Regions from separate parts of the Paenibacillus macerans genome, predicted to be linked through region 2. Evidence: predicted binding sites of a transcription regulator. Region 2 holds the regulator's gene; each other region holds the start of a gene.
What was found. Region 2 encodes Rex, which represses fermentation and respiration genes when NADH is low (regulators of the CRP and FNR family bind a similar motif). Its sites were predicted from a motif close to TTGTGAAATATTTCACAA; they were not measured.
Positions count from the first base shown of each region.

Region 1 (3,284 bases), 4.2 Mb from region 2:
AGTCCGTTTTTCTGAAAATTTTTTTAATTGAAGAAAATATTTTTACTATTATTTTATCAAAGAAGTCACTTAGATATTTTTTGACTAGAAAACCTACCAAAGCAAAGAGTAGTGAAATAACTATTATCAACACAAATAGTTTTAGTCCTGTTTCTATAGATTCCATTTAGATACAGCGCCTCCTTTTTATTTATAATTATATACATAACATCCACTTTTAAGCCAGTACCAGGCTGTCGTGTTGGAGGCGACGGAGTATTATCATCGTGGCTTGGTGACGTATTTGAAGCGAGAGGAGTATAGTCATTACATTGTTAATCCGCTGCAATCCAAACGTCTATCACAATTTTTTCACAATAAAAGACTAAAAATATACTGGAAAATATGTATATAGTGTGGTAATGTGGTAAAAAAAGGAGGTAATAGAATGGTAAGAAAAAAAGTTACTAGTTTATGTGCCGCTCTATGTCTATCTATCGCTCTAATTTTACCGGTTGGTGCACCGGCGAGCGCAAGCGGAGCACTATCACCGGACACAATTGTAACTGAAGAGAATGTAAACCAAGTTATTGAATATCTAGGATTAGATCCTAGAAATCTAGAAAAAGCTGATGCTTTTTCAGATGATTCCGTTACTGTTACTGTCGGGGAATTGCAACAAGCCCTTAATCAATTAAAACAAGCTCCCAAAGAAGTTACATCAACAGAAAACCTTGAAGTTACACCAACAGAAAACCTTAATGAAATAGCTCCGTCTGATTTTTGTTCTGGATTAAAAATGTTATATTATACAACTAATCTTGGTGGATCGTTTGAATTATCTTATGAAGTAGCTGCAAATTACTCATGGAATAAATTTACTTCTGTAAATAATGCGACCGTTGAAGTAATAGATAACGATCAAAATCCATTAACAACTTTCACAATAGCTAGTAAAGATGTTGGAGCTAAAGTTACTAGTGACGGCGAAAAAGTTGAATTGAAAGCTAAGGTTGAAGTAGATTCGTGGATATCAATTGGAAACATGGGACTTATTAAGGTAACGACAACAACAGTTAGAACAACAAAGGAATGGAATACTATACAAGCAGGAATTCCAGGTTGCATTTAGTAGAATATCTAGCCTTTCTTTGAATCATGTCTTCATCTTAGATCTCATATTTTTTTGTAACCCTCAGCGAGCAGCGCTAATACCGTTGCTCGACTTTTATTTTTGGAGACAGAGGTAAAATGGTTGTTTTGTTGTATGGGACACTTAGATATTTTTAGACTATATAAACCGCAACTAAGATCAAAAACCTGACAAGTAGACGATCGATCGTTTCCATTGGATTCTTATTGATTCGCTTCATAAATTGAGACACATGAAGTTTAATTTTATAGAACTTTTCAAAAAAGAAGTTGTTAACTACATCGGCTTTGAGACATAACCATAGCCCTTCGACCGGATCGAGGTTTGGGCTGTAAGGCGGTAAAAAGACCACCTGCAGACGAGCATGTTTACCGTACGTCGGCACTTTGCTTGTTTGCCACGCGGAAACCAGTTGTATTTGTAGTGCCTGATAGGAACGAATCATCTATTCATCTTCAAAAAGAAAGACCGAGCTTTTGATCGTTCTGCCAATAACCGCTGATGGTTTGACGAACACGACCGAGTGGATCGTCGATTTCAGTAAACGAGAGTCCTTCCTGGGGATGCTGCAGGGCATCACCGAAACGTGGGATCGTTTGGAAGAGCACTTGAGTGAAGTGAAATAAGAAGATACAAGAAACAGCCGCACGGACTGGAGAGCCGGCGGCTGTTTCGTTGGGGAGCTTTGGCTTTACCCGGTTTGCCCGTTAGCGGTGGAATGGGGGCAAGGGGCAATCGGGGCGGTCCCTTAACCCTCCCTATGTGAGAAATAACATGGAACTACATGGAAATGAAAGCGCATAATATTAAATGTAAGCGAATTTGTTTCGGCAATTTTCGCGAATTTTTTTCACTTATATTGTGAAAATTTGCACAAATGCAGAAGAGGAGCAGATAACATGAGACATCCAAGTTGCAGGTATGTAAGAACGGGATTTTTGGCGGCACTGGTATTTATTCTAATTATAGGTGTAATCGGATGCAGCGGCAGTAATAAGGAAGCAGCGCCTGATGCGGCGGAGCCCCAAGGGATTTACACGCCGGGGACCTATACGGGGGAAGCGCAAGGCCTACATAGCGTTATTAAAGTGGAGGTAACGGTGGATGCCAACACCATTCAAGCGGTGAAGGTGCTGGAGCAGAAGGACACGGAGGGAGTAAGCGATGCCGTATTTGAGACCATTCCCCAGAAGGTAGTGGAGGGGCAGAGTCTGAAGGTAGATATCGTATCGGGGGCATCCGTATCCAGCAACGGTCTGATTGACGCGATCGCGGCCGCTTTGGCCAAGGCCGGGGCCGACATCGACGCATTGAAGAGCAAAGAACCGCTGAAGGCGGCCGCCAAAGAAGCGATTACCAAGGAAACCGAAGTCGTGGTTGTCGGCGGGGGCGGAGCGGGTCTGGCCGCTGCGGTATCGGCCGCTGAGAACGGGGCAAAGGTGATTTTGATCGAAAAATCGCCTGCGCTTGGCGGGAACACGATTCGTTCGGGAGGCGAGTTCAATTCCTATGACCCGGCTAGACAGCCGAAAGTGGCCATGACGAAAGCGCTGAGCAATGAGTTGAAAGAGATTCTGACCTACGATGAAAAAGAATTCGGCGATTACGCCGATACACTCAAGACGCTCAAGGAACAGATCAAGGAATACTTCGCCAAAGGGGACACCACCAAGCTGTTTGATTCGCCTGAACTGCATATGATTCACACCTATATCGGCGGGAAGCGAACCGATCTTGACGGGAAAGAAATCTCCGGCAAGTTTGAACTGGTCAAGACGCTGGCGACCAACAGCTACGGCACGATCCAATGGCTGGAGAGCCACGGAGCTAAGTTCCAGGATGGGATCGGTACCGTTCTTGGCGCCTTGTGGCCCAGAACCCACCATAATACCGAACCGCTGGGAACCGGGTATATTAACGCGATGGAAAAAAGCGCAAAAGAGCTTGGCGCAGAAATTATGCTGAACACGAAAGCCACCAAGCTGATCGTTGAGAATGGCAGAATTGTGGGCGTGACCGCCGAGCAGTCTGACGGCACTCCGGTCACCTTGAAGGCTTCCAAGGGTGTGGTCATGGCCACCGGCGGTTTCGGAGCCAACCCTGAAATGGTCGTTGAATACAATAACTATTGGCCTGCTCTGGATGCAAACAT
Region 1 covers NZ_UGSI01000001.1:4,785,565-4,788,848, reverse strand. Annotated here, with positions in the region: gene DYE26_RS33600 (hypothetical protein) at 1-166, opposite strand, end outside; gene DYE26_RS21255 (hypothetical protein) at 428-1,111, shown strand; gene DYE26_RS21250 (transposase) at 1,266-1,577, opposite strand; gene DYE26_RS33595 (hypothetical protein) at 1,609-1,758, shown strand; gene DYE26_RS21245 (flavocytochrome c) at 2,032-3,284, shown strand, end outside.
Region 1: the regulator Rex is predicted to act here: its motif matches at 1,992-2,009, upstream of DYE26_RS21245 (flavocytochrome c).

Region 2 (3,284 bases):
TTTGCAGGCGGCGGGGGGCGAAAAAACGGGCGAATGGTGCCAGGTCATCGACGAAATGTACCCGACGCTGATCGATGTGAAGGAAAGCTGGGACAAGCTCAGCGAGCTGCTGTTTGCCCTGATGCCGGAACGGAGCGACGCCGCGCCCGGCGATCCGGGCCAATTCGTTTACCGCCTGCTTCCGCTAAAGAAACCGAAAGAATGGGATAAGCTGCTGGCGCTGGAGAACCAGATCTATGTCTCGCTAGGGGACGTGCTCCGCAAAGGCGACCGGATGCTGGCGCAAATCCGGGAAGAGCAGGAGGATTACGGTTCCGAAAGCCTCCTGACCGACATCAACGGGTTATTCAAGGATTTGGCCAACGAGCGGGAGGCCCTGCGTTTCTTCATGAAGCTGGAGAACGAGGAGACGGTGTACTGGATGGAAGCGAACGGGAATTTCCGCAGCCGCTCCCTGCAGATGTATGCCGTTCCGATCGACGTTAGCGCGCAATTGAAGGAATACTTTTTCGACAGAAAAAAAAGCGTGGTGATGACCTCGGCGACGCTGTCGGTCGACAAGTCGTTCCAGTATATGATCGAACAGCTGGGACTGACGGAAGCGGCCGGGGAAGGACGGCTGAACACGGCGATGCTGCCGTCGCCGTTTGATTACCGCAGCCAGGCGCTGCTCGTCATCCCGCGCGATTTTCCGAGCGTAAAGGGGAGCGTGGGCGACGACCATTTCGTCAGCACGCTGGTGCGTTCGCTCGCCGATACCGCGGTTGCGACGCAAGGCCGCATGCTGGTGCTGTTCACATCGTACCGGATGCTGCGGCAGGTTTACGAGCCGTTGAAGGAGCTATTGTCGGCGCAAGGAATCACGGTCATCGGCCAGGGGATGGACAGCGGCAGCCGCAGCAAGCTGACCCGGCGCTTTCAGGGCCAGGCGGCGTCCGTGCTGCTGGGGACGAGCAGCTTCTGGGAAGGCGTGGACATTCCGGGCGAAGCGTTGACGAGCCTGGCGATCGTCCGCCTGCCCTTCCAGCCCCCCAACCATCCGCTGGTGGAAGCGAAAAGCGAACGGCTGCAGAAGGAGAAGAAAAATCCTTTCATGAAACTGTCCGTGCCCCAGGCGGTCATCCGCTTCAAGCAGGGATTCGGCAGGCTCGTCCGCTCCTCGCAGGACCGGGGGATCGTGGTTGTTTACGATACCCGCATCTTGGAGTCTTACTACGGGAAATACTTTTTATATTCACTGCCCGGGCCGAAGATGGAGCATATGCCGCTCACTCAGATGGTTCCGCGCATATCGGAATGGTTAAATCCGGGAGACGAAAACGTCTCTAAGTCCGCGTCAGAATAGGGGGATAAACGTATGAAATCCGAAAAAATTTCCGATGCCGTCGTCCGCCGGCTGCCGGTGTATTTGCGGTTCCTCAACGAGCTGAGCCGGCGCGAAGTGCCTACGGTGTCCTCGCAGGAGCTCGGCCAGAAGCTGGACCTCAACCCGGCCCAGATCCGCAAGGATCTGGCCTACTTCGGCGATTTCGGGCGAAAGGGCATCGGCTACGATGTCGCGTATTTGATCGAGAAAATCCAGCAAATCCTCAACTTGGACCAGCAGATCAACGTTGCGCTGGTCGGCGCCGGTAATTTGGGGCAGGCGCTTTCGAATTACAACGCTTATTTGAAAGACAACATGAAAATCGTGGCGGTGTTCGACGCCTCTCCGGCCAAGATCGGCACGCAAATCAACAACATCACGATCCAGCCGATCGAAGACCTGACGGAAACGGTGCGGGAGAAAAATGTCCGGATCGGGATCATTACCGTCCCGGATTACGAAGCGCAGCGCGTGGCGGATCAATTGGTGGCGGCGGGAATCGGGGCCATTCTGAACTTCGCTCCGACGATTTTGAAGGTGCCGCCGGAAGTCCGCATCCATGCCGCCGATTTCACGACCGATTTGCTCAGTCTGGCTTATTATTTGAATGATGGAAACGGAAAGGAACAACCTGCCCATGAGTCGTAAATGGTTAATCAAGAACGGAACCTTTGTCGTGTTCGAACAAGATCGTTCCATTGTACAGGGCTATATGCTCGTTGAGGGCGATACGATTTCCTATATCGGCGAGCAGCTTCCTGAAGGGGCGGAAGACGCGGAAACCTTCGACGGAAAAGGGCTGCTGTTCATGCCGGGGCTGATCAACACGCACGGCCACGCGGCGATGTCGCTGCTGCGCGGATACGGCGACGACATGGTGCTGCAGACCTGGCTTCAGGAAAAAATGTGGCCGATGGAAGCCAAGTTCACCGCCGGCGATGTGTACGCTGGGACGGCGTTGTCCGTGCTGGAGATGCTGAAAGGCGGAACGACCACGTTCCTGGACATGTACGACCATATGGATGAAGTGGCCAAAGTGGTTCAGCAGTCGGGCATCCGCGCCGTGCTGATGCGCGGCGTCATCGGGTTGTGCCCGCCGGACGTGCAGCAGCAGAAGCTGAACGAAGCGATCGCGTTTGCGAAAAATTGGCACGGTCAGGCGGACGGCCGAATCACGGCGATGATTTCGCCGCACGGGCCGTACACCTGTCCGCCGGAATTTTTCGAGAAATTCGTGCAAGCGGCTAATGATCTGGATCTGCCGATGCATACGCATATGTCGGAGACGCGGGCGGAAGTGGAGCAAAACGTGAACGATTACGGGGTCAGACCCGTTCAGCATTTGCTGAACCTCGGGATGTTCTCCCGTCCGTCGCTGCTTGCTCACGCCGTGCATTTGACCGATGAGGAGATCGATATTTTGGCGGCCCATAACGTGGCGGTGTCGCACAATCCCGGCAGCAACCTGAAGCTGGCCAGCGGCGTGGCGCGGGTGCCGGCACTGCTTGGCAAAGGCGTGGTCGTTTCGCTTGGAACGGACGGCGCCGCCAGCAACAACAACCTCGATATGCTCGAGGAGGTCCGCCTCGCCGCGTTGATCCACAAAGGCGTTTCCGGCGATCCTACCGCCGTTCCGGCGCTGGAAGCCCTCAAAATGGGCACGGAATACGGGGCGAAGTCGGTGTTCTTGGCGAATACGGGGAAACTCGCGGCCGGCATGAAGGCGGATTTTATCGCGCTGAATACGGAACAGGCCCATTTCCTGCCGAAGACGGATTACGTTTCCCATGTCGTCTATTCGGCCGGCTCCAAAGATGTAGAGCATGTGTGGGTTAACGGCGAGCAGTTGGTCAAACACGGGGCTTGCCTCACCCTCGACGAGGAGCGTATCCGGCGCGAGGCGCAAGAGGCCTTCGAA
Region 2 covers NZ_UGSI01000001.1:598,830-602,113, forward strand. Annotated here, with positions in the region: gene dinG (ATP-dependent DNA helicase DinG) at 1-1,345, shown strand, start outside; gene DYE26_RS02790 (redox-sensing transcriptional repressor Rex) at 1,358-2,014, shown strand; gene DYE26_RS02795 (amidohydrolase) at 2,004-3,284, shown strand, end outside.

Region 3 (3,284 bases), 220 kb from region 2:
TATTTGTGGGCATGGCGTATTGGTTCATATCCCCGGTGCGCAAAAAGGCGAAACAAGCGGAAGATGGAAAGGCAGCATAAAAACGGCTCATCCCGAGCCGTTTTTTTCATTATATTTATCAAAATATTTATCAAATTTCCGGCGGGACAGAGGCCGCTAAGACTAACGGACCCATATGACGAAATTTCCCTCGAAGCGGCTCGGGTGAGCTGCTTTAGAGCGAACTAGAGTCGTATGGGTCCGTTGCTGGGGCTGGGAAATACCCCGGAAAGGGGTAGGGGCTCGAAATAGAACTGAAGAGGGAATGGGTATGGGGGCATACCCATTCCCTCCCGCGCGTCCAACGTATAGGTTTAAAACCGTCCCGGTCATTTCGGGGCAGTTCCGCAAAGAAAGGCAGGCACATATAGACGGACGCAAGCGGCATGTCAGATCCGGCAAATTTCGTTCGGGCACAGCTCGCAGTGGCAAATATCCTGCAGCATGACCATATCCTTAATGACGATCATGCCGTTTTCGTATTCGAGCGCATCCTTTTTGCGCAGGTCGCTGAGCATCCGGTTAACGCTTTCGCGCGTAGCCCCGATCATATTGGACAAGTCGGTATGGGTGATTTTTTTGTTGATCAGAATCGTGTCCCCATGCTGCTCGCCATACGTGTTGCTCAGGCGGATCAGCGTCGAGCAAAGGGCCCCCGGCTTGCCGTACATCATCAAATCGCGGAACTTCGTCTGCGTCAGGCGATGGTGGATGCCCATCCATTTCATGAAGTCGATCGCAAAATCGCAGTGCTGGCAAATCATAATTTCAAGGTCTTTCTGATCGATTACGCCGATTTCGCAATCCTCAATCACCTCGGCCGTGAAGCTGTGCTTGGTGCTGAAGAACGGATCGGCCTGGCCGACCATATCGCCGCGTCCGTACATATACAGAATGAGTTCTTTACCCTCGTCGGTCGATTTGGTCAGTTTGACGCGTCCGCGTTTGATGTAAAACAGTTTATCGGAAAAATCACCTTCCCAGAACAAATGCGTCCCCTCGGGATATGCTTTATCTTTCATTGTAACGAGAAGGCGGTTGAAGTTTTGTTCTGTGAAGCAGCTCGTGTTACCGCGGGGCAGGGTGGCGTTTACGATTTCACTCATCATGGATTTCCCCTTTATATTCCTGATTTTTATGAAATTTTTAATTAATTATATAACGATTATTGCAAAATTTGGGGGCTCGGAAGGCCGAAAAAGTGTCGAAATTCTAACATTGTGACTAAATTCACGAAATTTGTTTGCTAAATGAAATAATTTCAGAACTTTTTCAATTTTGTGAAAAAATTCACTATACAAAATCAAATTCCTATGCTATGATCAAAACATAAAGAGAAGCAATACATCTTTTAAGGATGAACTTGCAAGTGAAAAATTTCACGAACTTATGATTTGTCTATCTACACTGCAGGTTGGTCCTTACAGAACTTAGGAGGATGAGAGAAATGGCCGTAAAGAATGAAGCGACAACAAAAGCCCAGCCCACCCCGGAAGCTTACATCCAAACCTTGATTGACAAAGCGAAAAAGGCTTCCGAAGCGTTCATGAGCATGACGCAGGAGCAGATCGACGCAATCGTGCAGGCGATGGCCCTGGCGGGGCTCGACAAGCACATGCATTTGGCGAAAATGGCGGTGGAAGAAACAGGGCGCGGGGTCTACGAGGACAAAATCATTAAAAACATGTTCGCCACGGAGTACATTTACCACAGCATCAAGTACGACAAAACGGTAGGCGTTATCGAGGACAACGATTTTGACAGCTTCCAAAAAATCGCCGAGCCTGTCGGCATCATCATGGGGATTACTCCGGTGACGAACCCGACGTCGACCACGATTTTTAAATCGCTGATTGCGATAAAAACACGCAACCCGATCATCTTCGGCTTCCATCCGTCCGCTCAGAACTGCAGCGCGGAAGCCGCTAAAATATTACTGGAGGCCGCAGTGAAGCACGGGGCGCCCGCCGACTGCATCCAGTGGATCGAAAATCCGTCCATGGACCGCACGAACGCTTTGATGAACCATCCGGATGTGGCCTGCATTCTCGCTACCGGCGGTTCCGCGATGGTAAAAGCGGCTTACAGCTGCGGCAAACCGGCCCTTGGCGTCGGCCCCGGCAACGTGCCTTGCTTCATTGAGAAGAGCGCGAATCTCGATCAGGCCGTCAACGATCTGATTCTTTCCAAAACTTTCGACAACGGCATGATCTGCGCATCCGAGCAAGCGGTCATCATTGAAGAACCGATATTCGATCAGGTGAAAAAGAAAATGATCGCGAACGGCTGCTATTTCGTGAACAAAGATGAAGCGGCAAAACTGACGGCGGGCGCGATCATCGCCGACAAATGCGCGGTGAACCCGGCGATTGTTGGACAACCGGCCACGAAGATCGCGGAAATGTGCGGCATCGACGTGCCGGCCGGAACGAAAATTCTCGTCGCCGAAATCGAAGGCGTCGGACCGAAATTCCCGCTTTCTGCGGAGAAGCTTAGCCCGGTGCTCGCTTGCTATAAAGTGAAAAACGCCGAGCAGGGCATCGAACGCGCGTTGGAAGTCGTGCAGTTCGGCGGCATGGGCCACTCTTCGGTCATTCATTCGAACAACCAGGAAGTTATCCAGAAGTTCTCGGACCGGATGCCGACCTGCCGGATTTTGGTGAACCAGCCTTCCTCGCAAGGCGGCATCGGCGACATTTACAACTCGAACCTGCCTTCGCTGACGCTGGGCTGCGGGTCTTACGGACGCAACTCGACTTCGTCGAACGTCACGGCCGTCAATCTGATCAACGTGAAAAGGGTGAACCGTCGTACCGTGAATATGCAGTGGTTTAAAGTGCCGAGCAAAATTTATTTCGAGAAGAATTCGACGCAATATTTGGCGAAAATGCCGGACATCTCCCGCGTCATGATCGTCACCGACCCGATGATGGTGAAGCTGGGTTACGTGGAAAGAGTCGAGCATTATCTCCGCCAACGCCAAACGCCGGTGGCGATCGAAGTGTTCGCGGACGTTGAACCGGATCCTTCGACCACGACGGTGGAACGCGGTACGGAGATGATGGCGAAGTTCCAGCCGGACTGCATTATCGCTCTCGGCGGCGGGTCGGCGATGGACGCAGCGAAAGGGATGTGGCTGTTCTACGAATACCCGGATGAAGATTTCTTTAACCTTAAACAAAAATTCATGGATATCCGCAAACGCCTTTACAAATATCCGCGGCTCGGACAAAAAGCGAAATTCG
Region 3 covers NZ_UGSI01000001.1:381,654-384,937, forward strand. Annotated here, with positions in the region: gene DYE26_RS01710 (formate/nitrite transporter family protein) at 1-80, shown strand, start outside; gene DYE26_RS01715 (Crp/Fnr family transcriptional regulator) at 429-1,145, opposite strand; gene adhE (bifunctional acetaldehyde-CoA/alcohol dehydrogenase) at 1,487-3,284, shown strand, end outside.
Region 3: the regulator Rex is predicted to act here: its motif matches at 1,318-1,335, upstream of adhE (bifunctional acetaldehyde-CoA/alcohol dehydrogenase).